DNA from 4 places in the Streptomyces sp. NPDC107521 genome. Region 3 is predicted to be linked to each of the others. Evidence: riboswitches for the same ligand, from Rfam matches in the RefSeq annotation. Region 3 holds a riboswitch; each other region holds the start of a gene.
The links. Region 3 has a riboswitch for cobalamin ahead of ACZ7LB_RS14150 (acyl-CoA thioesterase). Riboswitches for the same ligand answer to the same signal wherever they lie in the genome.
Positions count from the first base shown of each region.

Region 1 (7,526 bases), on a different contig from region 3:
ACGCTCGGCTGTCCCTTCGGCACTACGCGGCCCTCCTCGTCCCGGTCTCCCGGACATCCCTGACCAGCCCGGCGATGGTGTCCGCCCGCAGCTCCTCCAACGTGACGGCCGTGCCGCCCAGGTCACCCGCGAGCCGGCCGGCCAGCCCCAGCCGCACCGGGCCCGTCTCGCAGTCCACGACCACGCAGGCGGTGCCCTCGGCCGCGAACAGCCGGGCGGCCCGCGCGGACAGCGCCAGCGGGTCGGGGCCGCCGGTGGCCCGTCCGTCGGTCACCACCACGACCAGCGCCCGGCGCGCGGGGTCGCGCAGCCGCTCGACCCGCAGCACGTCGTGGGCCCGGAGCAGCCCGGCGGCCAGCGGGGTGCGCCCGCCGGTCGGCAGCGACTCCAGCCGGGCCGCCGCCGCGTCCACCGACGAGGTCGGGGGCAGCGCCACCTCGGCGGCCGTGCCGCGGAAGGTCACCAGGCCGACCTTGTCCCGCCGCTGGTAGGCGTCGAGCAGCAGGGAGAGGACGGCGCCCTTCACCGCGCCCATCCGCCGCCGGGCCGCCATCGAACCGGAGGCGTCGACGACGAACAGCACGAGGTTGGACTCGTGGCCCTCGCGCACCGCCTGCCGCAGGTCGTCCCGCCGCACCACCAGCCCGGGGCCGCCGCGCCCGCGCGCCCGCTGGTGGGGGGCGGCGGCCCGGACGGTGGCGGACAGGTGCAGCCGGGTCAGCGTGGCCCGGGGGCGGCGGGCGCCGGTGGTGCGGCCCTGCTCGGTGCGCGCCCTCGACCTGCGGCCGGCGGCGCCGTCCCCGAGGCCGGGCACGCTGAGGACCTTCGTCCGGAACGGATCGGCGGCCCGCGCCGGGGCCTGCTCGCCCGCGCCGGGCCCGCCGGGAGGCCGCGGCCCCTCCCCGGCGCCCTCCGGACCACCGGCCCCGGGGTCCGCGCCGTCACCCGTCTCCCCGGCGCCACCGCCGTCCCCCGAGGACGCGCTGTCCCCGGAGGGCGCGCTGTCCCCGTGCCCGCCGCCGTCGGATTCCGGCGGTCCGCCCGGACCCTCCGGACCGCCGGGACCGCCGGGGCCGTCCGGCCCGGGATCGGGGTCGTCGTCGCCGAACTCGTCCAGGGCCTCGTCGAGCCGGTCCTCGTCCAGCCCGGGGGCGTCGAAGGGATTGCGGCGGCGCCGGTGCGGCAGGGCCAGCAGCGCCGCCCGGCGCACGTCCTCGGCCAGCACCTCGGTCCGCCCCGCCCACGCGGCGAGCGCGGTCGCGGTACGGGCCATCACGATGTCCGCGCGCATCCCGTCCACCTCGAACGCCGCGCAGGTCGCCGCGATCCGGCGGAGCGCCGTGTCGTCCAGCCGCACCGAGGGCAGCAGGGCGCGCGCCGCCACGATCCGCTCCCGCAGCGCGGCCTCCTCCCCGGCCCAGCGCGCGGCGAAACCGGCGGGGTCGTCGTCGTAGGCCAGGCGGCGCCGGACGACCTCCACCCGCTGCTCCGGATCGCGCGAGGCGGACACCTCCACGGTGAGCCCGAAGCGGTCCAGCAGCTGCGGACGCAGCTCGCCCTCCTCCGGGTTCATCGTCCCGACGAGCAGGAAACGCGCCGCGTGCCGGACGGAGACGCCCTCGCGCTCGACGTACGAGGCGCCCATCGCCGCCGCGTCCAGCAGCAGGTCGACGAGGTGGTCGTGGAGGAGGTTGACCTCGTCGACGTAGAGGATGCCCCGGTTGGCGGCGGCGAGCAGGCCCGGCTCGAAGGCCTTCACGCCCTCCGCCAGGGCCCGTTCGATGTCCAGCGCCCCCACCAGCCGGTCCTCCGAGGCACCGACCGGCAGTTCGACGAGGGCGGCGGGGCGCTCGGCCGCGGGGGGCGAGCCGTGCGGGCCGTCGGGGCAGGACGGGTCGGGGGAGGCGGGGTCGCAGGCGAAGCGGCAGCCGGGCACGACCGCGAGGCGCGGCATCAGCGCGGCCAGCGCCCGTACGGCGGTCGACTTGGCGGTCCCCTTCTCCCCGCGCACCAGGACCCCGCCGACCCGCGGGGAGACCGCGTTCAGCAGCAGGGCCAGCCGCAGGTCGTCCTGGCCGACGACGGCGGTGAACGGATAGGGCGTGCTCACGCGGCGGTCACTCCTTCGAAGGGGGTACGGCGACGGGGCCCGGCACCGTGCGGCGCGGGCCCGGGGGCGGGGCTCACCCGGGTGCCCCGGGCGGAACGAAGGGGAGTCCGGGAGGGGCGCCGGACTCGATGAGGCGCCAGAGCGCGTCGGTGTCCGCGTGCTCCTCGATCAGATCGCCCAGCAGGTCCAGCTGCCGCTCGCGCAGCGCGGCGAACGAGGTGTCCGGGGCGGGGACGAAGCGGCGTCCGGCGGCGGCGGCGACCTCGCGCAGGAACGCCCGCCGGAAGCCGTCCGACTCCAGCGAGCCGTGCCAGTGGGTGCCCCAGGTCTGCCCGGACCGGCAGCCGTCGAGGAAGGGCTCGCCGCCCGTCACCCGCGCGACGCCGTGGTGGATCTCGTACCCCTCGACGCGTTCCCCGAGGGCCTCGCCCACCGGCCGGGCGAGGGTCTTGGCGGGGGCGAAGCGGACCCGCACGGGCAGGACGCCGAGCCCCTGGACCCGGCCCCGGCGGCTCTCCACGTCGTCCTCGATCTCCTCGCCGAGGACCTGGAAGCCCCCGCACACCCCGAGCACCGGGCGGCCCTCGGCGGCCCGGCGGACGAGGGCGCGGGCCAGTCCCCGCTCCCGCAGCCACTCCAGGGCGCGGACGGTGCCCCGGGTGCCGGGCACGACGACGAGGTCGGCGTCCGCCAGCTCCTCCGGACGGTCCACGAACCGCACCACCACGCCGGGTTCGGCGGCCAGCGCGTCCACGTCGGTGAAGTTGGACATCAGCGGCACCGCGCACACCGCGACCCGCAGCACCTCCTCGCCCACCGGCGGGGCGACGGCCGACTCCCGCACGGTGCCGCGCAGGGAGACCCGCAGGCCGTCCTCCTCGTCGATGCCGAGCCCGTGCCGGAAGGGCAGCACGCCGTAGGTCCGGCGGCCGGTCAGGCCGCGCAGCATGCCGAGGCCGGGTTCCAGCAGGCTCACGTCGCCGCGGAACTTGTTGACCAGGAACCCGGCGACGAGCGCCTGGTCCTCGGGGGAGAGCAGGGCCACCGTGCCGAAGAAGGAGGCGAAGACGCCACCGCGGTCGATGTCCCCGACGACCAGGACGGGCAGTCCGGCGCCCCGGGCCACCCCCATGTTGACGATGTCGTTGCGGCGCAGGTTGATCTCCGCGGGGCTGCCGGCGCCCTCGCAGACCACCGCGTCGTGGGTGGCCCGCAGCTCGGCCAGGCAGTCGAGGACGGTGCCGAGCAACTGCCGCTGGCGTCCGCCGTGGTAGCCGCGGGCGCTCATCTCCCCGACCGCCCGGCCGAGCAGGACCACCTGGCTGCTGCGGTCGCCGCCCGGCTTGAGCAGCACCGGGTTCATCAGCGCGGTCGGCTCCAGCCGGCAGGCCTGCGCCTGCATCGCCTGGGCCCGGCCGATCTCGGCCCCCTCGCGGGTCACGAAGGAGTTCAGCGACATGTTCTGCGCCTTGAAGGGGGCCACCTTCACGCCCTGCCGCACCAGCCAGCGGCAGATCCCGGCGGTGACGACGCTCTTGCCCGCGTCGGAGGTGGTGCCGGCGACCAGGAGACCACCGCTCATGACCGGCCCCCCGTCCGGGGCCCGGCGGCGCGGCGGCCCGGAGCGGCCACCCGGTGCGCGAGCAGCCGCGCGCCCGCGCACACGCCCAGTGCCAGCCAGCCCACACGCCGGGAGAGCCGTACGGCCCGGTCGATGTCGCCGGTCCGGACGGGGCGCCCGGCGGCGCCGTTGAGCACGGGCCGGTGCTCCACCCGGCCGGCGTAGGAGAGGGTGCCGCCGAGCCGTACGCCGAGGGCACCGGCGAACGAGGCCTCCACCGGGCCCGCGTTGGGGCTGGGGTGGCGTCCGGCGTCGGCCCGCCAGGCGCGGAGGGCGCCGCGCGGATCGCCGCCGGAGGCGGTCGCGAGGACGGCGGTCAGCCGGGCGCCGGGCCATCCGGCGAGGTCGTCGAGGCGGGCGGAGGCCCAGCCGTACCGCAGATGGCGGGGCGAGCGGTGACCGACCATGGCGTCCAGGGTGTTGGCGGCGCGGAAGCCGAGCAGCCCCGGCACCCCGGCCGCGGCCCCCCACACCAGGGCGCCGACCACCGCGTCCGAGGTGTTCTCGGCGACGGACTCGACGACGGCGCGGGCGATCCCGTCGGCGTCCAGGGCCTCGGGGTCCCGCCCGCACAGGTGCGGCAGCCGGGCCCGGGCGGCGCCGAGGTCCCCGGCCTCCAGGGCGCGGCCGACGGCGCGCGCCTCCCGGGCCAGCGAGGTGCCGCCGACGACGGCCCAGGTGGCGGCGGCGGTCAGGGCGACGGAGGCGGCGGGGGAGCGGCGTACGGCGCGGGCGGCGGCGGTGCCCAGCGCGGCGACGCCCCCGGCGCACACGGCGGTGTGCAGGGCGCCCCAGCCGCGGTGGTCGTGCCACAGCCGGCGTTCCACGGCACCGGCGGCACGGCCGAACAGGGCGACGGGGTGCCCGCGGCGGGGATCGCCGAGGAGCAGGTCACCGAGGAGGCCGGCGGCGGCACCGTACGCGAAGACGCGTTCGGCGCGCACGGCTCAGCCGGTCGCGGGGCGGGGGAGCGGGGTGCCGGGGTACCTGGGGCGTCGGGCGCGCATGGCGGTATGTCCTCACTCAGGGTGTCCACGCCCTGGTTCGACGGAACCGGCGGTGGGAGTTCCTGGCTCCCGGGACCGCGCGCACCGCGTGGCGCGTGCCGTCCCGGTGACAGTGGCGGGACCGCGCCGGAATCGCACCGGCTTCCTCTCCAGCCGCCGTAATGGCACCGGGAAGTCCACCACGGTCCGCGAAGGCCCGTCAACTCGCCGTTGACCTGCGCGGGGTGAGTGTGGGAAGCCCCACACGGCGCGCGGGCCCCGGACGCGGCGCGCACGGCGCGGGACGGGCGGGCCGGGGCGCCGCGGACGCACGGGAGCGGCGCGGGGCGTACGGGGCCGGCGGACGGGCGTGGGGCGCGCGGGGACGGCGGCGCGGGGGAACGGCGGCGCCGGGCGCGCGGGAAGGGCGAAGAGGCGCGGGGGCGTACGACGGTGTCCCGCCGTACGCCCCCGCGCCCCTTCGCCGACGCCGGGTCAGGCGACGATCAGGTAGATCCCGTAGGTCACCGCCGCGGCGCAGGCCGCGAAGCAGGCGTAGGCGGCGGTGACGGCGAGCGTCGCCGGCTCGCCCTGGGCGGCGGCCCGCTCCCGGTGGGAGAGGCCGACGATGCCGAGGGTGAACAGGGCCACGAGGGCCACGGTGACCACGAGGCTGACCCCGAAGACGGAGCCGAGGGCTGCCCAGTCGATCTGCATGGTGGTTCTCTTCCTTCGCTCCCGGGCGGACCCGGACGCGGGCTCAGACGGCGGTGGGTGCCGAGGCGGAGGGGGTCTTGGCCTCGGCGGCGGCCGGGACGGCGGGGGAGGGGGCCGGGATCTCCGCGGCCAGCGCGTCGGCGGCGAGGGCGTCCGCGGCGAGCGCGTCGGCGGTCAGGCACTCGACGGCCGCGTCGGTGGGCGGCGGGGTGACGGCGGCGATGGCCTGGGTGACGACCCCGTTCGGCTCCGGCTCCGGGTGGTGGTGGCCGTGGCCGTGCCCGTCGACGACGTTGGTGTGGTCGATGACCTCGCGCCGGGAGATCCGCCAGATCGCGAAGCTCGCGGCGATCAGGAAGACCGCGACCGCGGCCGTGCCCCAGTCGCCGAGGCGGCAGACCCACTCGGCGATCGCGGCGACCAGGGCCGCGGCCGGGAGGGTGAGCCCCCAGGCGACGAACATGCGGGTGGCCGTGGACCAGCGGACCACGCCGCCCTTGCGGCCGAGGCCGGCGCCCATCACCGCACCGGAGACCGAGTGCGTGGTGGAGAGCGAGAAGCCGAGGTGGGAGGAGGCCAGGATGACCGTCGCGGCGCTGGTCTGGGCGGCGAAGCCCTGCTGCGGCTGGAGGTCGGTCAGGCCCTTGCCCATGGTGCGGATGATGCGCCAGCCGCCGAGGTAGGTGCCGAGCGCGATGGCGAGGCCCGCGGACAGGATGACCCAGACCGGCGGGTCGGAGGCGGGGGCGAGGGCGCCGCCCGCGATCAGCGCGAGGGTGATGATGCCCATGGTCTTCTGGGCGTCGTTGGTGCCGTGGGCCAGCGAGACCAGGCCGGCGGAGGCGATCTGCCCGGCGCGGTAGCCCTTCTCGGCGGCCCGGCCGTCGGCGCGGCGGCCGAGCCGGTAGGTCATCCGGGTGGCGAGCATCGCCGCGACGCCGGCGACGATCGGGGCGGCGACGGCGGGCAGCAGCACCTTGGTGACGAGCACGCCGCCGTGGACCGCGCCGAGGCCGGCCGAGGCGACGGCGGCGCCGATCAGACCGCCCATCAGGGCGTGCGAGGAACTGGACGGCAGGCCGACCAGCCAGGTCAGCAGGTTCCAGAGGATCGCGCCGACCAGGGCGGCGAAGATGACCTCGGGACGGATGCCGGTCTCGTCGACGAGACCTTTGGAGATCGTGTTGGCGACCTCCACCGAGAGGAAGGCGCCGACAAGGTTGAGGACGGCGGACATGGCCACCGCAACCTTGGGCTTGAGCGCACCGGTCGAAATGGTGGTTGCCATCGCGTTCGCGGTGTCGTGGAAACCGTTCGTGAAATCGAACGCGAGTGCGGTTACCACCACAATCGCGAGGATCAGCGAGAAGCTTTCCATTTACCCAGGCAATCGTTCGAGGTCATTGGCGCGACGAACCTAGGTAACCATGGTGAACGGAAGATGAACTGGATAGGGCGTCGTGGTGTCCGAAAACGGGGCCGGGACCTCCGCGGCCGGACGCGCCGCGTGCGCGAGCCGGTGCTCTCCGGAGACGCCGCTGGCAGGATCGCCGCGGGACCGCCCGCCGGGGCGGGCGACGGGGTGCCCGGCGGCACCCGGGAGGAGGCGCGATCGTGACCGAACCGCAGCGTGCGGGAGCGGAACCGGAACCCGGCGCGGGGCCGGAACCGGAACCGGGGGCGGCGGGGGACGCCGAACGGGCGGAGGCGTGGCGGGCCCTGGTCGCCGCCGCCCGCCGCACGGTGGCCGACGGACTGGTGGTCGGCACCTCCGGGAACGTCTCGGTACGGGTCGGGGACACCGTGCTCGTCACGCCGTCGGGGGTGCCCTACGACCGGCTGACGGCCGGGGACGCGACCGGCGTCGACCTGGACGGGCGGCAGGTGCTCGGCACCCTGGTCCCGACCAGCGAACTGCCCATGCACCTCGCCGTGTACCGCGCCACCGACGCCCGCGCCGTCGTCCACACCCACGCCGTCCACGCGACGGCCGTCTCCACCCTCGTCACCGAGCTGCCGCTGGTCCACTACATGGCCGCCGCGCTGGGCGGCGCGGTCCGCGTCGCCCCCTACGCCGCCTTCGGCAGCGAGG
Region 1 covers NZ_JBVKAT010000001.1:671,013-678,538, forward strand. The annotation lists gene cobO (cob(I)yrinic acid a,c-diamide adenosyltransferase) at 1-23, opposite strand, end outside; gene ACZ7LB_RS02830 (putative cobaltochelatase) at 23-2,110, opposite strand; gene ACZ7LB_RS02835 (cobyric acid synthase) at 2,184-3,692, opposite strand; gene ACZ7LB_RS02840 (cobalamin biosynthesis protein) at 3,689-4,675, opposite strand; cobalamin riboswitch at 4,776-4,934, opposite strand; gene ACZ7LB_RS02845 (hypothetical protein) at 5,213-5,434, opposite strand; gene ACZ7LB_RS02850 (inorganic phosphate transporter) at 5,478-6,812, opposite strand; gene ACZ7LB_RS02855 (class II aldolase/adducin family protein) at 7,049-7,526, shown strand, end outside.
Region 1: another riboswitch for cobalamin. It lies ahead of ACZ7LB_RS02840 (cobalamin biosynthesis protein); the one in region 3 lies ahead of ACZ7LB_RS14150 (acyl-CoA thioesterase).

Region 2 (7,526 bases), on a different contig from region 3:
GTGCGGCCTGTCAGGCGGCTGACGAGCAACTCGGTTTGCACCGGATTGAGGCAGGAACGGTGCTCGCCAATGAGGCCTCGCAGCGAGTGCTTGCAAAGTGTGAGTTCGACGTGATCGGCACCGCGCCGCAGTACCTGCACATCGATGGCGAGTGGCGTGACCACGTGCTGTTCCAGCGGATTCTCAACGGCCGCTCTCCCCTGTAGCGGGCCGTGCGTGGCCGTCCGTGGTCATGACTTTCGCGGGCGGTCATGGGCGGCGCCTCGGGCGGGTGTCCCAGCGGTGGGTGGTCCAGGCGCGGCGGATGAGGCTGCGGACGGTGATGATGGTGTCGGCGAGGTCGAAGAAGGCGTTGATGACGGTCGCGCGGCGTTCGTAGCAGCGGGCGAGTCGCTGGAAGGCGTTCTGCCAGGCGTGGGTGCGTTCGACGTGCCAGCGCCGGCTGGCCTGGATCGGTGCTTTCTCGCCCTTGTGGGCGATGCGGCCGTGCAGGTCGCGGGTGGCCAGTTCGGTGCAAGTCTTGCTGGAGTCGTAGCCGGCGTCCAGGTACACCGTGATGTCGTCGGGTAACGGCCCGAGCTCGTCCAGCAGGTCCAGCGTCGGCGCGAGCAGTGGCGAGTCGTGGCGGTTGGCGCCGGCCAGGACCCGGCCGAGCGGTATTCCGTAGCCGTCCATCATACCCGAGCGCTTCAGGCCCTGTTTGCCGCGGTCGACCGGGGAGCGACCCGCGACCTCACCACCGCCGGGGGCCTTGGTGATGCAGCCGTCGACGGCGATCTGCTCGAGCACCAGCCCGACGATGTGGTCGTAGGACTGGAGCGCGATCTGCTTGAGCCGCGCGAAATCGCCGAGCCGGATCCACTCGTCACACGGTTGCGGATCGTGGTGGCCGAGCACGTCGTGTCCGCGATCGCCTGGTACGAGCAGCCGAACCGCAGGAGCTGAAGCAACTTGTCGAACACGATCCGGTCCGCAATCCGGGGCCGATGGCAGCCCAGCGGGTGCGACGGATCGACCGCGGGGCGCTCGGGCAGCAGCGCCCGGAATTGGTCCCACAGCGGGTCGGTCAGCCATGATGGCAGCACGGGCAGAGATCCCCCAGCGATCACAGAGCGTCAACAACTCCGTGATCACGGAGATCTGTGCCCGCCTCGCCACCCGGCACCCCCGACCCGCCTATTTGCGCGGCCTCTTAGGGCTGCATAACTGGAGGCAGCCCAGCTTCGACCTTCGGCGGTTGGCGCCGGGCCATGCTGACGCGCGTCTCAGCTGGCCCGGCGAGCTGACCAGGGAGTAGCGCGACTACAGTCCCGGCTTGTGACCGATGCTGCGCACCGCACTGCTGCGGACGACGACGCGCTTCTGGAGAGGCTGCACGCCCTCGCGTGGGGCTCGACAAGTGTGCCCACTTCTCCTGGACTTCTCCCAGATCAGCCGTTTCCGCCTCTCACGAAGGCAGAAGTGGACGTTGCTGAACGCAGCCTCGGGTATCCCCTGCCTGGATTGCTCCGCCGTATCTACACCGAGGTCGGCGACGGAGGGTTCGGGCCGGAAGGCGGCCTCGCGTCGCTGACACCGCGCCGTGTTCCACATTGGCATCTGCCGGACTGGCATTGCGCGACGACCATCCACACCCAGCGGGCGGGGTGGGGGGCGCCGGCGTCGTGGTTCTTCTTGACTGGCAGCGGCTGCACCATGGAGTGGTACGTCTCGCTGATAGCGGTTGACCACCCGGTGCTGCTCTGGGATGCCGACGGATGGGAACCGGACTGGGGCCAGGACCCTCATGACGGCCTGCGTTATGCCGCGCCATCTCTGCGCCAATGGCTGTGGACCTGGGCAGACGGTGGCAACGTCTGGGACGAAGCCTTGGCGCTACTCGATTAGGGGCGATCGGGCGGTGGCAGAGTAGACGCATTCTGCTGCGCCGGCCGTCCTGCCCGGCGGGTGCTCTTCGGCTTTGAGGTCGGGTTGTGGGCCCAGCGGCCGGGCTGGACCGTGCCGCGTCTGGCTCGGGTCCTCAGCACCGGCCAACGGTTCGGTTTCTTGATCGCGCGTGGACAGTCCCGGTTGCGCCGGGTCGGGAGGAGGCGTACGCGCGCCTCCCGCCTGGCCTCGGTGAAGGAGCGGGTGAGCTTGGTGGCGGTCGCTCCGAGTTGGGACGGGATGCTGCGGCGGATGATGCGGACGCACTTCAGGTAGGAGACACGGTCGGCGTCCACCGTCGGGCGGGCGAGTGCGGCTGTGTGGGCGAACTCGCGGATGGCGTGGTGGACTGCGAGGTAGGCCCACAGTTCCTGCCGGACGCCCTCCGGTGTCCGTGACCTGATCGGCCCGCCGGGACCGAGGTGGTTCTTGATCTCGTCGAAGGCCAGCTCGATCTCCCAGCGCTCCCGGTAGAGCGCGACCAGCTCGGCGGCCGGGTACTGCTCGGGGTCCAGCAGCGTCGTGCCCAGGTAGGCGACCTTGTCGCCCTTGGCGAAGGTGATGACCCGGTAGATCACGTGCTTGGGCAGCATGCGGCCCTCTCGCGCGGCTCGGAGCCGGACCTCCTTGCCCGGTCGCGCCATCGACAGGTACGAGCCGTCCGGAAGCTCTTCCTAGACGGTGCCGATGTGGTTGGACTGGAGCCTGACGAGCAGATCCGCGCCCGCCATGGTGAAGACGTGAGCGAACTCGACCGACCAGGAGCCGCGGTCGGCGATGACCAGGTCTCCGGAGCCGGTGGAGCCGGCCAGCGGGTAGGCGAGGCTGCGCTCGCCGTCGCGGTAGCCACCGAGGCGAGCGTCGAGGATTCCGTGCGTTCCGATCTCGGCGAGGACCACCGCCCTGACCTGGGGAACCCGAAGGGGACGCCGCCGGTGGTGGAGGGGCCGTCGAAGGTGTCGCCGTTGCTCGTCGAATCCGGGAGATCGAACTGGGTGCCGTCCAGGGCGAGGAGCCGCAGCCCCCGTCACCACGCGCGCCAGGCGTGTCCCTGGTGGCGATCGAGCCAGCGATCTGCCGGAACACGGTTTCCAGCACGTCCTCGCCGAGGCGGGCGCGGGCCCGGCACAACGACGACCGGTTCACCCGCGCGAGGGCCCGGCTGCCCGGGATGCCGCTGGTCAGCACCCGCAGCACTTCCTCGTACGACTCCCGGGCGAACAGACACAGGGCCAGGACGAAGTACACGACCAGCCTCGCCGGCAGGAGTCGGCGGCGCCGCTCGGCCCGGTCGTGCTTGGCTATTGCCGCGTCCACCAGCTCGGCAGTGAACACCTTCGTCAGGATCCCGATCCGTACCCGCTGGCCCACGTCCCACCCCGTCACACGCGGGGCAACGATCTCCTCAGCTCAAAGGCAACTGCATTGGCCGGAGATGGCCCCCGTTCCGGGGGTGGACGGCGCCTCGGCGCCGGAGGCGGAACCGGTGGCCGTGGCGGCCCGGTCGGACATGGGCATGGGCGTACTTCCGATCGCGTGGCTGGGCGGGAGCGGGAGGTTGGGGAGAGCGGGGAGGGGGAAGAGGCGGCCGGGACCGGGCGGGCCGACGGCGCGCCACCGGCCCCGTTCTGCCATCATGGGAGAAACGGAACCCTGTTCCGTAAACGACGATACGGAACACTGTTCCGCTTGACAAGCGCGTGCCGCGGGCGAGGGACGGCCGCCGGACCGGCGCGGGACGCACCGGGTCCCCGCCCGGGGCCCGGTCGGCGGCAGGACGTCCACGAGGGAAGGAACCGATCCGATGGACAACGGCAGCGACGGCGGCACGGGCCGCTCGACCCCCGGGGGCGGAGCGGCGGCCGGGGGCCACGGGACGGCTCCGCCCCCCTCCCGGCGCCGGGACGCCCGGCGCAACCAGGAGGCGCTGCTCGACGCGGCGGCCGAGGTCTTCACCGCCTCGGGCGTGGAGGCGCCGGTGCGGGACATCGCCGCGCGGGCCGGGGTCGGACCGGGCACCCTCTACCGCCACTTCCCCACCCGGGCGGATCTGGTCGTCGCCGTCTACCGGCACCAGGTGGAGGCGTGCGCCGAGGCCGGTCCGGCCCTGCTGGCCGCCGGAACCCCGCCCCACGCCGCCCTCGGGCGGTGGGCGGAGCTGTTCACCGACTTCCTCGTCACCAAGCACGGCCTGGCCTCCGTGCTGCGCAGCGACAGCGAGGGGTTCGAGGCGCTGCACGGCCACTTCCTCGACCGGCTCCTGCCCGTCTGCGCTGAGCTCCTCGACGCCGCGCGCGCGGCGGGCGAGATCCGGTCCGACATCGACGCCTACCACCTGATGCGCGGCATCGGGAACCTCTGCATCGGCGCCGACAGCGACCCCCGGTACGACGCCCGCCGCCTGGTCGCGCTGCTGGTCGAGGGGGTGCGCGAACGGCGCTGACCGCCGCGCGCCGCGCGGTGCGGGACCGCCTCCACCGGTCAACAGCGCGACGGGGCACAACCATTGACGAATGTCATGGGTCACACCGGACAGGAGGAAACACCTTCGGACTTCGCAAGGGGGAACAATGATCGCCACTCGTTCCGTCCTGACCGCCGCCGCCCTGGCCGCGCTGTCGCTGGGCGCCACGACCGCCCTGGCCGCGCCCGCCTCGGCGGCGCCCGACACGACTCCGCAGAAGCTCTGCGGCACCGCCTACAAGACCGTCAACTCCCAGCCCGTGGGCGCGCTCGGCACCCTGTACCTGACCTACAACGCGACGAACGGCAAGAACTGTGTCGTCACCATCCGCAGCAACCCGGGCACGGTGCTCGACATGTCCGCGTGGCTGTACGTCAACGGCACCGACCAGGGCGCGGACGACTTCGGGCGCTACACCTCGTACGCCGGTCCGGTCCAGGTCTACGGCAAGGGCCGCTGTGTCGACTGGGGCGGCAGCATCGACAACGTGTACGTGCAGGTGTACGGCTCCAACTGCGGCTCGCTGAAGGAGCACGTGGTCACCTACACCCGCTGACCCCGCGGGCCCGGACGGCGCACGGCGCCCCGGGGAAGGGGGTCCGACGGACCCTCCCGCCCCGGGGCACCGCACCCACCGCGCCGGACCCACCGCGCGGGACCGGCCGCGCGGGACCGGCCGCGCGACCGGCGGCCGGCGCCGCGGCACGGCCGCCGGTGACGGGGCGCGGCGGCACCGGCCGCCCCCGCCCCGTCACCGCCCGGCCCCGCCGCTCCGCCCCGCCCCGCCCGGCCGCGCCCCGCCCCGTCTCGTCTCACCATCCGGATGGTGGACGCACCGTCCCACCCGTCTCCCGCACCCCGTAGGCTGTGAGGTGCAGCTGGTTCGCCCCGTCCGCCAGGCGGGGTGTCGCAAGAGGGAACCCGGTGGAAATCCGGGACTGCCCCGCAGCGGTGAGCGGGAACGACCGCCGTCATACGCACTGCGCCCGGGAGACGGGCGCGGGAAGCGACGGCCAGTAGGTGTCCTCCGGACGGAGGGCGTGCCCGCGAGTCCGAAGACCTGCCACTGCCCGTGCGCGGAGCCCCCGCGCGCGGACATTCCGGTGACCTCGTGGGCGGGTCGGCGTGCACACCCGGCGGTCGGCCGCGCCCTCGCGCGCCCCCTCCCCCGGGTGCGTCACCCTTCGCGTCCTCGTCCCGTCTCCGGGATCTCAGGGACTCATCTCGCGAAGGAGATCTCCGTGACCAGCAAGTCCGCAGCCGCGGCGGCACGGGCCACCGTGTACGGCTACCCCCGCCAGGGCCCGAACCGGGAACTGAAGAGGGCCGTCGAGGGGTACTGGAAGGGCCGCGTCACCGCCGACGTCCTCCGGGCGACCGCCGCCGAACTGCGCCGCGCCAACTGGCGGAGCCTCGCCGGAGCCGGCGTGCACGAGGTCCCCACCGGGGACTTCTCGTACTACGACCACGTCCTCGACACCACCGTCATGGTCGGCGCGGTTCCCGAGCGCCACCGCGCCGCCGTCGAGGCCGATCCGCTCGACGGCTACTTCGCGATGGCCCGCGGCACCCAGGACGTGGCGCCGCTGGAGATGACCAAGTGGTTCGACACCAACTACCACTATCTGGTGCCCGAGTTGGGTCCGGACACGGTGTTCACCGCCGACTCCGGCCGGCAGGTCGCGGAGCTGACCGAGGCCCTGTCCCTGGGCCTGACCGCCCGTCCCGTGCTGGTCGGCCCGGTGACGTACCTGCTGCTCGCCAAGCCCGCCCCCGGTGTGGCGGCGGACTTCGACCCGCTCACCCTGCTGGACCGGCTGCTCCCCGTCTACGCGGAGGTCCTGGCCGATCTGCGCGCCGCCGGGGCCGAGTGGGCACAGCTCGACGAGCCCGCCCTCGTCCAGGACCGCACCCCGGCCGAGCTGAAGGCCGCCGAGCGGGCCTACCGGGACCTCGGCACCCTCACCGACCGGCCCAGGCTGCTGGTCGCCTCCTACTTCGACCGCCTCGGGGACGCCCTCCCGGTGCTGGCCAAGGCCCCGGTGGAAGGGCTCGCGCTGGACTTCACCGAGTCCGCCGCCGCCAACCTGGACGACCTGGCCGCCGTCGGCGGTCTGCCCGGGAAGCGGCTGGTCGCCGGGGTCGTCAACGGCCGCAACATCTGGATCAACGACCTCCGGGGGTCCCTCTCCACGCTCGGCACCCTCCTCGGGCTGGCCGACCGCGTCGACGTCGCCGCCTCCTGCTCCCTGCTGCACGTCCCGCTGGACGCGGCCGCAGAGAAGGACATCGAACCGCAGATCCTGCGCTGGCTGGCCTTCGCCCGGCAGAAGACCGCCGAGATCGTCACCCTCGCCAGGGGCCTCGCCCTGGGGACCGACACCATCGCCGCCGAACTGGCCGCGAACCAGGCCGACCTCGCCTCCCGCGCCGCCTCCCCCCTCACCAACGACACGGCCGTGCGCGCCCGCGCCGCCGCCGTCACCGGTGCGGACACCCGCCGGTCCCTGCCGTACGCCGACCGGGCCGCCGCCCAGCACGCCCGCCTCGGGCTGCCGCTGCTGCCGACGACCACCATCGGATCGTTCCCGCAGACCGGTGAACTCCGCGTCGCCCGCGCCGACCTGCGGGCCGGCCGCATCGGCACCGCCGGGTACGAGGAGCGGGTCAGGGCGGAGATCCAGGAGGTCGTCTCCTTCCAGGAGAAGACCGGCATCGACGTCCTGGTCCACGGCGAGCCCGAACGCAACGACATGGTCCAGTACTTCGCCGAGCAGCTCACCGGCTACCTCGCCACCCAGCACGGCTGGGTCCAGTCCTACGGCACCCGGTACGTCCGCCCGCCGGTCCTGGCCGGGGACATCTCGCGGCCGGCACCGATGACCGTGCGCTGGACCTCGTACGCCCAGTCGCTCACCGACCGCCCGGTCAAGGGCATGCTCACCGGGCCGGTCACCATGCTCGCCTGGTCCTTCGTCCGCGACGACCAGCCGCTCGGGGACACCGCCCGGCAGGTCGCCCTCGCACTCCGGGACGAGGTGGGCGACCTGGAGGCGGCCGGGACGGCGGTCATCCAGGTCGACGAGCCCGCGCTGCGCGAGACGCTGCCCCTGCGGGAGGCCGACCGCTCCGCCTA
Region 2 covers NZ_JBVKAT010000028.1:48,767-56,292, reverse strand. The annotation lists gene ACZ7LB_RS29570 (GNAT family N-acetyltransferase) at 1-206, shown strand, start outside; partial or broken gene ACZ7LB_RS29565 (IS5 family transposase) at 250-1,091, opposite strand; gene ACZ7LB_RS29560 (SMI1/KNR4 family protein) at 1,318-1,887, shown strand; gene ACZ7LB_RS29555 (transposase) at 1,884-2,519, opposite strand; gene ACZ7LB_RS29550 (hypothetical protein) at 2,601-2,825, opposite strand; partial or broken gene ACZ7LB_RS29545 (transposase domain-containing protein) at 3,016-3,297, opposite strand; gene ACZ7LB_RS29540 (TetR/AcrR family transcriptional regulator) at 3,731-4,369, shown strand; gene ACZ7LB_RS29535 (spore-associated protein) at 4,497-4,946, shown strand; cobalamin riboswitch at 5,252-5,472, shown strand; gene metE (5-methyltetrahydropteroyltriglutamate--homocysteine S-methyltransferase) at 5,632-7,526, shown strand, end outside.
Region 2: another riboswitch for cobalamin. It lies ahead of metE (5-methyltetrahydropteroyltriglutamate--homocysteine S-methyltransferase); the one in region 3 lies ahead of ACZ7LB_RS14150 (acyl-CoA thioesterase).

Region 3 (7,526 bases):
ACGAGGAGGCGGGGCGGCTGCTCGCGGAGGCCCTCGGGCACTGGCGCGGCACCGCCCTCGCCAACGTCACCGAGCACCTCGCCGAGGCGGAGCTGCCGCAGTTGGAGGAGGCGCGGATGCACGCCCTGGAGAGCCGCATCGAGGCCGACCTCGCGCTGGGCCGGCACGAGCAGCTCACCGCCGAGCTGACCGGCCTGGTCGCGCGGCACCCGCTGCGGGAGAAGCTGCGCGCCCACCTGATGACCGCCCTCTACCGCAGCGGACGGCAGAGCGACGCCCTCCAGAGCTACTACGAGGGCCGCTCCCTGCTCGCCGAGCAGCTCGGCATCGATCCGGGCGAGGGCCTGGGCTCCGCCTACGCGGCCATCCTGGAGGGCACCCGGGGGCCCGGTCCCGGCGGCGCCACCCGCGGCGCCCGCGATCCGGTCGCCGGGCACCGCGCCCCCGACACCCTGCCGCCGGACGCCGAAGGCTTCGTCGGCCGCGACGACGAAGTGGCCCTGCTGCGCTCCCAGTTGGCGGAGTCCGCCGCAGGCAGGGCACCCCGTCGGCTGCTGGTCACGGGGATGGCCGGGATCGGCAAGACGGCCCTCGCCACGCGCGTCGCCCACCTGTCGGCCGGGGACTTCCCCGACGGACGGGTCTTCGCCGCGCTGTCCGAGCCCGACGGACGGCCCCGCCGCCCGCACGACGTCCTCACCGACCTCCTGCGGGACCTCGGCGAACAGCTCCGCGAGCCGGGCCCCGCGCGGCCCGCCGTCCGGACCGCCGACGACCGCGCCGACCACGAGCACCTGGTGCGGCTGTGCCGCGCCCGGACCGCGGGCCGACGGATGCTGGTGGTGCTGGACGGCGCGCCCCGGGGCCGGCTGCTCGACACGCTGCTGGCCGGGCTCCCGGACGCGGTGGTGCTGATCACCGGCCGTACCCGGCTCGTCCAGGTGACCGGGGCCCGCACCCTCGCGCTCGCGCCGCTCGGGGACGCCGCGGCGCTCGAACTGCTGGCGGCGGCGGCCGGACGGCCGCGCCTGCTCGCGGAACCGGACGCCACCGACGACCTGCTGGCCTACTGCGGCGGACTGCCGCTGGCACTGCGGATCACCGGGAGCCGCCTCACCGCCCGGCCGTTCTGGCCCGTGGCCCGGCTCGCGCAGCGGATGGCCGACCCGGGGACACGGCTGCGGGAGCTGTCCTTCGGCGGGCTGGACGTGGCCGCCGTCCTGCGGCCCTCCCTGTACGCCCTGCCCGCCCAGGCCCGCGCGGTGCTGGCCCGGCTCGCCGGGGCCGGTGACGGCCCCTTCCCCGCCCACCGGGCGGCGGGCCTCCTCGGCACCACCGAGGCGACGGCGGAGCGGTGGCTGGAGCAGCTCGTGGACGGGACACTGCTCGACCTGTGCGGGGTGGACCTGCGGGGCCGCCCCCTCTACCGCTTCCACGGGCTGGTGCTGCTGTTCGCCGCCGCCCAGCCCGCGCCGTCCCGGCTCCCCTCCCCCACCTCGGCGGCGGGCTGACCCGGCACGGCGGAAGGACCCTCGACGGGGACACGGTCCACCGGCGCCCGCCGACACACGGCGGGCGCCGTCCGCCGTCGATACGCCGACGGGGACACCGGGCCGTACGGAGGAGACGCGCCCTCGGCCCGGACGGCGGGCGCGGACCCCGCGAACGGCGTCCGGCGCCCGGCCCCGAAAGGCGGGCGGGCGGGCGACGGCATCCGGGACGGCCGGCGAAGTCCGGGGCGGCGGTCGGCGCCCCCGACGCCCCCGATACGCACGAGGCGGGCCGCGGAGCCCTTCACGGCCCCGCGGCCCGCCTCGTCATGGACCCGGCGCGCGGTCAGTGCCAGCTCTCGTCGTCGCCCCGGAACATCCGGGCGGCGTGCGGGGCGGTGGGCGGCTTCATGGCGTGCGGACGGACCACATGGTTGTTCGGCATTTCTTCTCCCCCTCGCGGAATGTTGGCACTTACGCTAGAGAAGAGGGATTTCCGCTCATTATCGTTCAGCCTTCCGGTAAAGAAAGACAATCCTCCCCAACCGGAATGCCACCGTTTTCCTTTCCGTCCACCGGTCGCCCGCGCCCGGCTTCCTTACCGGAAAGTTCCGCGAGGGCGGTGCGCGCCCGCGCCCTCCACTTCGGCACACCGATGCGGTCGAAATCCGCCAATGCCCCGAGGAGATACCGCCGGGCCTCGTCCGGGTCGCCGCATTTCCCGCCGAGGGTGCCCAGGGCGAGCTTGATGCGGCCCTCGACGAGCGGGCTGTCCAGCAGCGCGGCCACCTCCATGGCCTGGTGCAGCGTCGCCCGCGCCTCCCGCCACCGCCCGGCGCCCGTCCGCGCCTCGCCGAGGGCGAGCAGCCCGTGGGCCAGACCGAGGGTGTCCATCTGCCCCCGCACGATGTGGATGACCCGCAGCAGGGCCTCCTCGGCGAGCACGTACTCGCCGCGCGCCAGGTGCACCCGGGCCAGCCGGTGGGTGCCCAGGGCCAGGCTGCGCGCGCCGCCCTCCCCGATGGCGGCGGAGACCCGTACGGACTCCTCGCTGAGCCGCTGCGCCGCGTCGACGTCGTCCTGGTCGAGGCGGATCTGCGCCATGTTGTTCAGGACGTGGGCCTCCGAGGAGCGGTCGCCGACGGCCCGGAAGACGGTCAGCGCGGCGGTGCTGTGCCGCATGGCGGAGTCCAGTTCGCCGCGCATCTCGTCGATCATCGCCATGTTGCGCAGGACCAGGGCCCGGCCGTGCGCCTCCCCGGCCTGCTCGTGCAGGCGCAGGGCCCGGGTGAAGAGGTGGTAGGCGGTGGTGAAGTCCCGCAGCCGCATCTCCAGGGCGCCCAGGACGTGCAGCATGGCCGCCTCGCCGCGGGCGTTCCCGGCGGCGCGGACGGCGGCGAGCGAGCGCTCGGCGCACTCCCGCCAGTCGTCGAGGTAGTTGCGGGTCTCGAAGAGGACCAGGACACAGAGGGTGAGGTCCCAGGCGAACTCGTCCATGCCGGCGGAGGCGGTCCGGGCGACGACCGCGACCAGGGAGAGCCGTTCGGCCTCCAGCCAGTCCAGGGGGCGGGCCAGCAGCCGGCCGGTCGTCTCGGGGTCGAGCCGCCGCCGGGCGACGGTCCCGTGGATGATGCTGAAGTCCCCGCCGTAGGAACGCCGGTGGGCCTCGGCGGCGAGGAACAGATAGGTGCGGTGGACGCGGTCGAGGACGGCGTCGCGCTCCCGCTCGCTCTCCTCCTGGGCGCGCTCCCGGGCGAACAGCCGGAGCAGGCTGGGGAACCGGTAGCGGGTGTGACCGGCCGTGTCGGGCCCGACGACGTCGAGGAACCGGGCGTCGACCAGTTCCTCTATCAGGCGTTCACCGGTGTGCGGGTCGGTGTCGAGCAGGGCGGCGGCCACCCAGGGGGCGAAGTCCGGGACGTCCAGCAGGCCGAGTCCGCGGTAGAGCCGGGCGGTCTGCTCGGCGAGCCCCCGGTAGGTCAGCGCGAAGCTGGCCCGGACCTGCGACTCGCCCTGGCTCAGTTCGTCGAGGCGGCTGCGTTCGTCGCTGAGCCGGCGCACCAGATGGGCCACCGACCAGTGCGGCTTCGAGGCGAGACGGGCCCCGGCGATGCGCAGGGCCAGGGGCAGCAGGTCGCACAGTTCGGCGAGGGTGACGGTGGCGCCGGGCTCGTCGGCGACGCGGTCCTCGCCGACGATGCCTCCCAGCAGTTCGACCGCCTCGTGCGGGGAGAGCGGCCCGAGCCGCACCCAGGCCCTCGGCGGCCAGGCCACCAGCTCCGGTAACTGTTCGCGCCCCGTGACCAGGACGCAGCACCCGGCGCCGCTGGGCAGCAGCGGCCGGACCTGGGCGTGGCTGCGGACGTTGTCGAGGACGACGAGGACCCGCCGGTCGGCGAGGAGGCTGCGGTAGAGGGCCGCGCGCTCCTCCGGGGCGGCGGGGATCTGGGCGGCGGGCACGGCGAGGGAGCGCAGGAAGCGGCCCAGCACCTCACCGGCCAGGGTGGGTTCGAGGCGCTCGTCGTAGCCGTGCAGGTCGGCGAAGAGCTGGCCGTCGGGGAAGAGGCCCGCGACGCTGTGCCCCCAGTGCACGGCCAGGCTGGTCTTGCCGACGCCGCCGACGCCGGTGATCAGGCCGGTGGCCGGGCCGCCCGCGGTGCGGTCGGGATCCAGCAGGGCGCCCAGCCGGGCCAGTTCCTCCTTGCGCCCGGCCAACCGCGAGACGTCGGGCGGCAGTTCCAGCGGGGGGCAGGCCGGGGTGTGCGGGGTGACCGGCTCGGGCTCCGGTTCGGGCGCGGAGAGCGACGGCCGGTCCTGGAGGATGGCCTGGTGCAGTTCGGCCAGGGCGGGGCCCGGCTCGATGCCGAGTTCCTCCTTGAGCCGCCGGCGCCCCTCCTGGAACGTCTCCAGCGCCTCGGCCCGCCGCCCGGAGCGGTACTGGGCGGTGATGAGCTGGTGGCGGGCTCGTTCGCGCAGCGGGTGTCTGCGGACCATGGCCGCGAGGTCGGGCAGCGCCCGCTGGTGGTCGCCGAGTTGGAGCCGCACCTCGGTGGCGTTCTCGAAGGTGTTGAGCCGCAACTCCTCCAGCCGGTGGGCCTCGTCCTCGGCGCGGTGGGCGGTGACACCGGCGAACGGCCGTCCGCGCCAGAGCCGCAGCGCCTCCGTGTAGGCGCGGGCGGCCTCGGACAGCCGCTCCTCGCGCACCGCCGCCTCGGCCGCGGCGACGAGCCCGGCGAACTCGACGGTGTCGAGCGAGTGCCGGCCGAGCCGCAGCAGGTAGCCGGGGTGGGCGGTGACGATGATCTCGTCCGGACAGCCGACGCTCTTGAAGACCTTGCGCAGGGCCGCGATGCAGATGGAGACCTGGGTGCGCGCGGTGGCGGGCGGCCGCTCGTCCCACACGGCGTCGATCAGGGTGTCGACCGGGACGACATGGCCGGGCGCGAGCAGCAGGAGCGTGAGAATGGTGCGGTGCCGGTGGCCGCCGAGGGAAACCTGATCCTCTCCGGCGCGCACGTCGAGCGGTCCCAGGACGCGGAATTCCAGCCGCTTCTCCATGTACCCCTTGCCCCCCGTGCTTCCCGGACGGCGGAAGCAGTAGTCCGACCGCCCTGATTGCCACCCCGACCCAGGACGCCACCCCCCACGCGGCCAACGATACGACGACGAATGCGGCTACCGAGCGGTAACGCGGGGCGAACCGTCGGTAAGGGAGACGCATCCGGCCGGAATGGGGCTCGTGCGGGAAACTCTCCGCAGGCGTAAGTGAGCGGTGTTCAGTTTTCCACCGGCATTTTCCGGCCGAATTGCGCCACCCCGGAAGAAGAAACTCCACGCGCCACCCGCGCCCACGGTCCGACGCCCGTCGCACGACGCGGGCACGGCCGGGGGACGACCCGGGGGCGGGGCCGCGGGCGGGGCCCGGCCCGGGTGCGGCGAGGGGGGCCGGACGTCCGGAGGCGGTCGAGAGGGCCCGGCCCGGAGGCGGGCGGGCAGGGCGGGATCGGGCCGACGCACGGACGGCGCCCGGCGGCGGGACCGGAAGGCGTACGGACGGGCGCCGGACGGCAGGACCGCGCGACGTACGGGACGGGCCGGACGCCGGCGACGGGGCGGGACGCCGACGACGGCGGAGCGGGACGGGGCGGCGGCATACGGACGGAGGCCGGACCGGGCGGCACGGCCGGCGGCCGGACGGGGCCGCCGGGCGGCACTCGGTTCCGGACCGGACGACGGCACCGGACGGCGTACGGGCGGGGCCGGACGGCGCGACCGGACCGCGTACGGTCCCGGACCCGACGGCGCGAAGGGCGGCATCCGGTCCCGCACCGGACCGCCCATCGGCGGGCGTGTCCCGCGTACGCCGACGGGGCCCGCCTCCCCCTGGCGTCCCGGCCGGTCAGGGGCGCCGCGTAGGCTGACCGGGCAGCCGGTTCGCCCCGTCGGCCCGACGGGAGGCGTCGCAAGAGGGAACCCGGTGGGAATCCGGGACTGCCCCGCAGCGGTGAGCGGGAACGACCGCCGTCATACAGCACTGGCCCCGGACGGGGCCGGGAAGCGACGGCCAGTAGGAGCCCTCCGGGAGGAGTGGCGCGCCCGCGAGTCCGAAGACCTGCCCGCTGCCCGCGCCCGGGACGTCCGGCGCGCGGAAACGTTCCGCCGCGACTCGCGAAGGAGAGTTGACGTGGCCGATCCCACCGTCACCGTCCCCGCCCCCGTATCCACCACCCGTCGTACCAAGACCCCGGACGACTCACGGGTGGTCCTCGCCCACATCATGAGCGAGCACGACACCAATCTGTACGGCACCATCCACGGCGGTGTGATGATGCGGCTCATCGACGACGCGGCGGCCGCCGCCGCGGGGCGGCACGCGGGCGGCCCCGCCGTCACCGCCTCGGTCGACCGGATGACCTTCCTGGCCCCCGTGCGGGCCGGCGACCTGCTGAGCGTCGGGGCGGCCCTCCGGCGGGCCGGACGGACGTCGATGACGGTCGGGGTCCGGGTGACCGCCGAACGCTGGAACCACTCGGGTCCGACGACGGAGGTCGCCACGGCGACACTGACCTTCGTCGCCATCGACGCCGACGGCACCCCCCGCCCCGTCCCCGCGCTCGCCTCCCCGCCGCCGGCCGGGGACTGACCCCCGCCCGGTCGGGCCGGGGCCGCCCGGGGCCGTACCGACCGCCCGGGACGGAACCCCCCGGACGGCCCGCCCCGTCTCCGCGTCACTCCCGCCCTCCGCGTCACTCCGTCCGGGGCGGCGGGGTGACACGGACGGGAGGCGCCGCGCACCGCCGTCGGACCGGATCGGTACGCGGGTCGACGACCCAGTGGTTGCTCCTCAGGACCCGGTCGGCGAAGGGCACGTCCTCCTCCCCCAGGAAGCGGAACCCGAGACCGCGGCAGATGCCGTTCGACGGGGCGTTCGTCGTCGCGGGGAAGGCGTGGACGAGCCCCCACCGGCCGTCGTCGCGGGCCTGTTCGAGCAGCATGCGGACGCCCCGCCTGCCGAACCCCCGTCCCTGGAACTCGGGCAGCACCATCCACCCGATCTCGGAGATCAGCCCGGCCCCGGTGTGGTGGGGCCACAGGGTGACGGTGCCCGCGACCGTCCCCGGTCGGGCCGCGTCGGGCACGATCATCCTGGTCCAGTCGGTCCCGGCCCGCGCCCGCTCGACATCGCGCCGGACCTTCTCCTCCATGCCCTCCCGGGGCAACGGACCGCCCAGCTCGGCCATCATCACCGGATCGCACCGCATCCTGACGTAGGCGTCGACGTCCCCGTACTCGACATCACGCAACAGCATCCGTATCCCCTTCCCTCCACGGGCGGGCGCAGCGCCCCGCCTTCGCCCTCGTCGTCCTCATTCCCCCGGTCCGGCACGCGGACGGGCCTCCCCGCGCCCCGCCGTGGCCGTCGGTTCACCATCACGACCGAAGCCGCGACGCACCGCACTCACCATGTGACCCCGGAGTACCCCCGACCGACACCCCCGGCACACGGACGCCACCGAGTGAAGCCGTCCCACGCCG
Region 3 covers NZ_JBVKAT010000008.1:5,673-13,198, forward strand. The annotation lists gene ACZ7LB_RS14140 (AfsR/SARP family transcriptional regulator) at 1-1,511, shown strand, start outside; gene ACZ7LB_RS14145 (AfsR/SARP family transcriptional regulator) at 2,001-5,048, opposite strand; cobalamin riboswitch at 5,904-6,124, shown strand; gene ACZ7LB_RS14150 (acyl-CoA thioesterase) at 6,175-6,633, shown strand; gene ACZ7LB_RS14155 (GNAT family N-acetyltransferase) at 6,737-7,300, opposite strand.

Region 4 (7,526 bases), on a different contig from region 3:
TCGATCCGGGTGCCGGGCATCTTCTGGGAGGGCCCGAGGACCCGGGGCTGCGCGCCGGCGTCCACGCCGTGGCCGGAGACGACCGTCCTGCCGTCGCCGGTGTCGAGCAGGACCGGTCCCCTCGCCGGGTAGTTCTCCAGCGGGACCCGGCCGCGGTCGGCGCGCGTCCCGGTCGCGGCGGACCCGGCCGCCCCGGTGTCCCGGGTGTGCAGATACGTCCAGTCGCCGACCGGGTCGTTCTCCACCGTGGTCAGCCGGCCCTGGGCGAGGGTGAACCGGGAGACGGCGCGGACGGTCCGGCGGGGGTGCGCGTCGGCGATCCGGCGCACCGTCACCCCGCCGCCCCGGGCGGCCTCGACGAGGTGCACGCCCCAGCGATCCGTGTCGGGACCGCCCGCCACCAGGAGCCCGCCGGCGGGGGTCGCCACGGCCCGCCGCGACGTCCTGGCCAGCAGGGTGCGCGGCGCGGAGCCGTCCAGGGGGACGGCCTCGACGCGGGAGACCGCGCGGTCGGTGGAGTTCCGGCCCAGCTCCGCGACGTTGCGGGAGACGATGACCGAGCCGCCGACCAGGCCCAGCACCTGGGTGACGTCACCGACGGGCACGGACCGCACGGGGGCGGCCGGGTCGGCGCGGGAGGCGGCGTACAGGGTGCCGTCGTAGAACCACACCAGGTGGGTGGGGCCGAGCGCGACGAGGTGGTACCAGCTCGGCACCTGGTACGGCAGGCGGACGACGCGGCCCCGGTCGGCGTCGAGCCATCCGGTGACCTGGCTGCCGCCCGCCTCGTAGCGCACCACCTGGCCGTGCGCGTCGGCCGCGCCGATGGCGGGCCACAGGGTGGCGCCGGCCGGCACGCCCTCCACCGCGCGGTCGGCGACGGAGCCGTCCTCGCGCGCGTCCAGCAGGTGCCAGGAGCGGCCCGTGCCGGGCGTCCCGGACGTGGTGACGACGGTCGACCCGAGCGTGCTGAAGTAGGAGTGCCCGTCCGGGAGTCCGACGACGGTGACCTCGCCGGAGGCCATGTCGCGCAGGGTCACGGTCCGGGCGGCGGGGTCGTGGTGGGCGACCACGTCCGAGCCCGCCCCGGTGGCCGGGTCGGCGTACCCGTCCCCGCCGTCCGGGTCGACGACCGTGTCGGCGCCGTCGTACGTCGTCCACAGCCGGCCGCGCCCCCGCTCGTGGCGCAGGAACCCGGAGGGCCCCGCGCTGAGCAGGTCCGTGGCGGGGACCATGGCCGTGGCGGCCGGGACGATCGCGTCACCGGCGGCGGCCGCGTGCGCGGAGCCCGCCGGGAGGGTGCCGAGGCCGAGGGCGAGCGTGAGGGAGACAGCGGTGGCGGTGGCGCCTCGTAGAAGGGCACGTCTGCCCATGCGGGGACCTCTCCGGGACGGTGGACGAAGCCGTGGAGGACCGCGCGCACACCGTCGGACGGCGGGCCGCGGAGCGGCGGCACCGCGCGGGACGTACCGGCACCCCCCCCAGGCGAGTGGCCGGATCCTAGCACCCCGCACCCGTCTGACCTGCGGCTGGTGCGCCGGGGCGGGCCGCCGGGAGGCCGGAACCGGCCCGTCCGCGGGGGCGGTGCGGAAGGGGCGCGGGGCGGGGCATGACGGGGCGTGACCGGGGCGCCCGCAGGGGCTCGGGGAGGGGAGCCGCGCGCTTCCCGGCACGGCCGCCGTCCGGCAGGCCCCGGTCCTTCCTCCGGTCCGGCACGCGCCGGTGCCCTCCGTCCCGCCCCGGCCACCGCCCTCCGCCCCGGCCCGCCCCGTCGGGCGCCGTCGGGTGCCCAGCGCCGTCCGGCCCGCGTCCGGCCGTCAGCCGTCCCCCGCCTCCTCCGGGAGGAACGTCACCTGCGGTGCCCCCGTCCGGGGATGGACGGCGACCTCCGCCGCGACCCCGTACACCTCGGCCAGCAGCCGGGGGGTGAGCACCTCGGCGGGCGGGCCGGAGGCGGTGACCTCGCCCCCGGACAGCACGTAGAGGCGGTCGCAGTAGTACGCGGCCAGGTTGAGGTCGTGCAGCGCCAGCAGCACCGTCGCGGGCAGCCGGCGCAGCGTGCCCAGGACGGACAACTGGTGCCGGATGTCCAGGTGGTTGGTGGGTTCGTCGAGCACGAGGAGGGCGGGCCGCTGGGCGAGGGCGCGGGCGATGAGGACGCGCTGGCGCTCGCCGCCGGAGAGCCGGTCGAAGGGCCGGTCGGCCAGGTGGACCGCGTCCACGGCGGTGAGCGCGGAGCGGACGAACGCGGCGTCCTCGGGGGTGTCGCCGTCGAGCAGCCGCTTGTGCGGGGTCCGGCCCATCGCGACGACCTCGCGGACGGCGAGGTCGAAGTCGGCGGCCGGTTCCTGCACCACCGCCGCGACGGTCCGGGCCAGCCGCCGCACCGGCAGCGACCAGGCGTCCTCCCCGTCGACCAGGACCCGGCCGGAGCCGGGCCGCAGCACCCGGTAGACGGTGCGCAGCAGGCTGGACTTGCCGCTGCCGTTGGGACCCACCAGGCCGATGGTCTCGCCCGGCCGGGCGGTCAGGCTGACGTCCCGCACCAGGGCGCGCGCCCCGGCGGTCAGGGTGACGCCGTCGAGGGAGAGCCCGGCCGCGCTCATGCCGCCCCCCGGCCGGTGCCGCGCCGGGCGTCCCTGCGCATCAGCCACAGGAAGAACGGGCCCCCGCACAGCGCCGTGAGCACCCCTACGGGGATCTCCAGCGGGGCGGCGACGGTGCGCGCCGCGATGTCCGCCCAGACGAGGAAGACCGCCCCGCCGAGCGCCGCCGTCGGCAGCACCCGGCGGTGGTCGCCGCCGACGAACAGCCGCACGATGTGCGGCATCATCAGGCCGACGAACCCGATCGGCCCGGTCGCCGCCACCAGGACGCCGGTGACCAGGGAGAGCAGGACGAACATCCGGGCGCGGAACCGGCCCACGTCCAGCCCCATGGTGGTGGCCGCCTCCTCCCCGGCCAGCAGCAGGTTCAGCCGCCGGGCCTGCGCCATGAGCACCCCGAGCCCGAGCAGCAGGGCCGCGCAGGGCAGCCACAGGGTGTCCCAGGCGACCCCGCCGAGCCCGCCGAGGGTCCACGCGAGCACCGCGCGGGCCTCGTTGCCCCGGTCGGTGGTGAGCAGCAGCAGGTCGAGGACCGCGGTGAGCACCGCCGCGACGGCCACCCCGGACAGCACCAGGCGGGCGGAGGTGATCCGCCCGCCGGTGCGCGCGGTGGCGTAGACGAGGACCAGCGCGGCGAGCGCGCCGAGGAACGCGGCCAGCGGCAGGGAGACCGGGCCGAACAGGGTGACACCGAAGACGATCACGGTGACCGCGCCGAGGGAGGCGCCCGAGGAGACGCCCAGCAGATAGGGCTCGGCGAGCGGATTGCGCACCAGGGCCTGCAACGCGGTGCCGACCACCGCGAGCCCGGCGCCGGTCACCGCGCCGAGCAGCACCCGCGGCGCCCGGACGTCCAGCACGATGGTCTCCCGCGCCCGCGGCCAGTCCGGTTCCCCCGGGGCGGCGCCGAGCGCGTGCGCCACGATGCCCCACACCTGGCCCGGCGGGACCCGCACGGAGCCGACCGCCAGGCCCGCCGTGAGGGAGACGAGGAGCAGGGCGCCGAGCACGAGCAGGGCGACGGCCGGGGCGGTACGGCGCGCGGCGGGCTCGGCGGGCTCGGCGGGGTCCTGGGCGGGCCCGGTGCCGGGGGCCTCGGCGGCTCCGGTGCCGAGGTTCTCGGCGGTCCCGGTCCCGGTCCGGGTGCCGGTGCCGGTGGGCCCCGGTGGGGATCCGCCAGGCCCCGGCGGGGGACCGGTGGGCTCCTGTGGGGGACCGGTGGGGTCGGGGGCCGGTTCCGCGCGGTCGGGGTCCGGGGCGGCGCGGTCCGGGTCCGGCCCGGAGGGGTCCGCGTTCCGCCCGGGGGTCCGCCGCCGTCCTCCCCCCGGGGCCCGGGCCCCGGGGGCGGCGCGGGTCACCGGAAGCTCTCGGGGTGCAGCCCGCGGGCCAGGTCCTCGACCGCGTGCGCCGAGCGGATGCCGACCAGGGTGGCGGTCAGCGGCAGGACGACGAACCGCTTGTCCCGGATCGCGGGCACGTCGGCGAGCGCGGGCTGGGACAGCAGGAACCGCTTCTTCCGCTCGACGCTCCCGGCGCTGTCGTCGGCGTAGTCGTAGATGGCGATGACCTCGGGGGCGCGCGCCACGACCTGCTCCCAGGAGACGTCGCCGAAGACGTCGTCGAGGTCGGCGAAGACGTTCCGGCCGCCGGCCAGCCGGATCAGTTCGGTGCCCAGGCTCCGGCCGCCCGCGGTGAAGGCGGTCTTGTCGCCGCTGTCGTACACGAAGACGGGCACCTCGGGCTCGCCGCGCACGGCGGTGACGGCCCCCTCGACGCGGTCCTCCAGGTCGGCGACCAGCTTCCCGGCCCGGTCCGGGACGCCGAAGACGGTGCCGATGGTGCGGATCTCGTCGTAGGTGTCCCGCATCGTCACCCGCTTCCCGCCGCAGTACTCGCGGTTGAGGTGGGTGTTGATCCCGGCGTCGGCGAAGGCCTTGCGGGACCGGCCCTGGCTCTCGTCGAAGGCGCTGGCGTAGCCGCCGTAGACGAGGTCGGGATCGGCCTCCAGCACGGTCTCGAACGACGGCTCCCGCGCGGCCAGTTCCGGGACGGCCGCGTACTCCTCGGCCAACTCGGGCAGGACGGCGGAGTCGGGGAAGGCCGTGCCGACCATGCGGTCCGCCAGGCCGAGGGAGAGCATGAGCTCCGCCGGGTGCTGATGGATGGTGACCACCCGGGACGGCGGCCGGTCGTACGTGGTGCGCACACCGCAGTTGTCGACGGTGACGGGGAACCCGGCGGCGGGCCGGGCCGCCGGCTTCCCGTCGCCGTCGTCGGCCGGTCCGCATCCGGCGAGCAGGGCGACGGCCGCGGTGAGGGCGGCGGCCGCGGCACGCGCCGGGCGGCGCCGACGGGCGGGGGTGGAAGAGGACAGGGGGGCATGGGGCATGCCGTCGTACACGTAGAGCCTCCTGGGGAGTCCGCGCTCCTCGGAATGGGCCCGCGACGGACCAGTGTCCTGACTCCCGGGTCGACGCCCCTTCGCACACGACGGTGTGCGGAGCGGACGCGCTCCCCGGTCACAGTGGCGGGACCGTGCCGGACTCGCACCGGCTTCCTGACTCCCGTCGCGGCGATGACCTGGCGATAGTACGTTTCCCGCGTTCGGCGCCGACAGGGTGGTCGGGCCGGGGCCCGGCCCGGCCGCGCGCGGGGGCGGCCGGCGAGGGGCCCGGGGCGTGCGCGCCGGGGCCGTGCCCGGCCCCGCCGGGCAGCGGGCCCGGGGCCCGGCCGGGGAGCGGTGCGGGACCGGCCGTCGGGCTCGGGGGCGGGGTGCGGGTCCGGAGCCGGGACGCGGGCGCGGGGGTGCCGGGACGCGAGTGGGCGGGGGTGGCCGGTGGTCCCGTTCCGGCCCACGTGCCCGCGCCCGGTGCGGCGGCTCCGCGCTTCCGGCGGCGGCCGGCCCCGCGCCGGTCCCGGTCCGGCGACGGCCTGGACACGTGCGGGCCCGGACCCACCGTGCCCGGACCCACCGTGCCCGGGACCCCGCGCGGGCCCCCACCCGGCGACGCGCGGCCCCCGTGAGGGCCCGGACCCACGGTGCCTCAGGTGCCGCGCGATTCCGGAGCCGTGATGCCCCGGCCGCCGCGCGGTTCCGGCGGCAGCCTGGTCCCGCGGGCCGGGCGGCAGGCGGCTCGGCCCCTGGTCCCGCGGGCCGGGCGGCGGCCCGGAAACCCGGGGCGGCGGCCCGGAAACCCGGGGCGGCGGCCAGGGGCCCCGGGTGTCGGGCAGCGCACCCGGGCCCGGCCTCCCGCCCCGGGGGCCGGTGGCGGACCTGCCCCCGGCCCCTGCCCCCGGCCCCCTGCCCCCGGGTGCCGGGTGCCGGGTGCCGGGTGCCGGGCGGTGGCCGGAACCCCGGACCCGGCAACGGCCCCGGCTACCCGCTGTGGTCCTCCCACCAGGCCCTCAGCCAGGTGACCGCTGCGGCGCCGAGCGCCCCGGTGGCTCCCAGGAGCGCCCGCTGGCAGAGCCGCCGCCAGAGGGGCGGCGGGGCCGGTGGCGGGGGCTGTTCCCGCACCGGGGCACCGTGATCGTTCATCTGCGTGTTCCTCCCGCGTGTGTCGGAGTTCTCCGTGGGCCGGCCCGGACCCCAGCGTGCCGGGGCGCGGGCGCCGCCGGGAATCCCCTCCGCGTTGACACCCGAGGTCGGCAGCGGGCCGACCGTTGCCGTTCGTGGATGGCAACGGAAGCTCGCCGCCGGAAGCCCCAACGGACGTGATACTGGGCCCTGTTGAGGGGACGGTGGGTGGAGCATGGGCACACGGGACGCGGTGGGCGCGGCGCGCTTGGCACCGCTCGGGGAGGACCTCGTACCGGAGAAGCGGGCCTTCGTCGAGGACCTGCGGATGATCTTCCTCCGGCTGGGGGTGAGCGTCCGGCGGTACGCCGCGCGGCGGCACGTGGACCCCAGCACCCTGACCCGCTACCTGAAGGGCGACCGCCTCCCGGGGTGGGACTTCGTCGCCACCCTCGTCGCCGACCTCCGGGAGGAGGGGATGGCCCTCACGCCCGAGGCGGAGCAGCGGCTGCGGGAACTGCACCGCGAGGCGCTGCGGTCCAACAGGCCGGCCGGGAAGCGGCAGAAGCTGGAGGACCAGCTCGCCCGGGCCGACGAGGAGGCCCGGCGCAAGCAGGCGCACGCCCAGGCCCTGGAGGAGGCGCTGCACGACCGCGTGCGGCGGCTGTCCGAGGCGGAGGCCCGCAGCCGCGCCCTCGCCGTCGAACTCGACCGGCGGACACAGGCGCACCGGGCCGAGATCGACGTGTGGCAGGGCGAGTACGAGGAACTGGGCCGCGAGTGCCGGGACCTCCGCCAGGAGATCACCTACCTGGAGGAGGTGCTGGCCGTCACCCGCGCCGAGCTGATCGCCGCGGAGAACCAGTGCTGCGTCCTGGAATCGCAGCTGGAGACCGTGCAGGAGCTCTGGGAGGAGGCGGCGGTCGTCCCGTCGCTGATGGCGGCGCTGGAGGCCACCGACCGCACCGCCTCGGTGCCGGAACTGGTCAGTGTCGTCGGCGACCTGGAGTCGCGGACCCAGCGCGCCATGGCCAGCGAACTGGTCACCTCCGTCAGCAGGACCCGGCCGGTCCAGGAGGTCGGCGCCCTGCTGGCGGGCCTGGACGGGGCGGGACTGGGGGCGCACGCCCAGGCGGCGCTGCCCGTCCTGGTGCTCACCCGCCCGGTCGACGAACTCGGCCGGCTCGCGGCGGAACTGGAACGCTCCCGGCTGCACGACCTCGGCGCCCGGCTGCTGGGGGCGTCGGTCCGGCTGCACACCCCGCGCGACACCGCCGCGTTCGTGGCCGCCCTGCACCGAGAGCACCTCCCCGAGCACGTCGCCGTGGTGCTCGGCGCGTTCCTCGCCACGCGCGAGGTGGCTCAGGTGCTGGAGGCGGTGGAGCTGGTGCTGACCGGACCGG
Region 4 covers NZ_JBVKAT010000002.1:310,255-317,780, reverse strand. The annotation lists gene ACZ7LB_RS04515 (FG-GAP-like repeat-containing protein) at 1-1,373, opposite strand, end outside; gene ACZ7LB_RS04510 (ABC transporter ATP-binding protein) at 1,818-2,606, opposite strand; gene ACZ7LB_RS04505 (FecCD family ABC transporter permease) at 2,603-3,964, opposite strand; gene ACZ7LB_RS04500 (ABC transporter substrate-binding protein) at 3,961-5,007, opposite strand; cobalamin riboswitch at 5,038-5,205, opposite strand; gene ACZ7LB_RS04495 (hypothetical protein) at 5,983-6,144, opposite strand; gene ACZ7LB_RS04490 (hypothetical protein) at 6,359-7,526, shown strand, end outside.
Region 4: another riboswitch for cobalamin. It lies ahead of ACZ7LB_RS04500 (ABC transporter substrate-binding protein); the one in region 3 lies ahead of ACZ7LB_RS14150 (acyl-CoA thioesterase).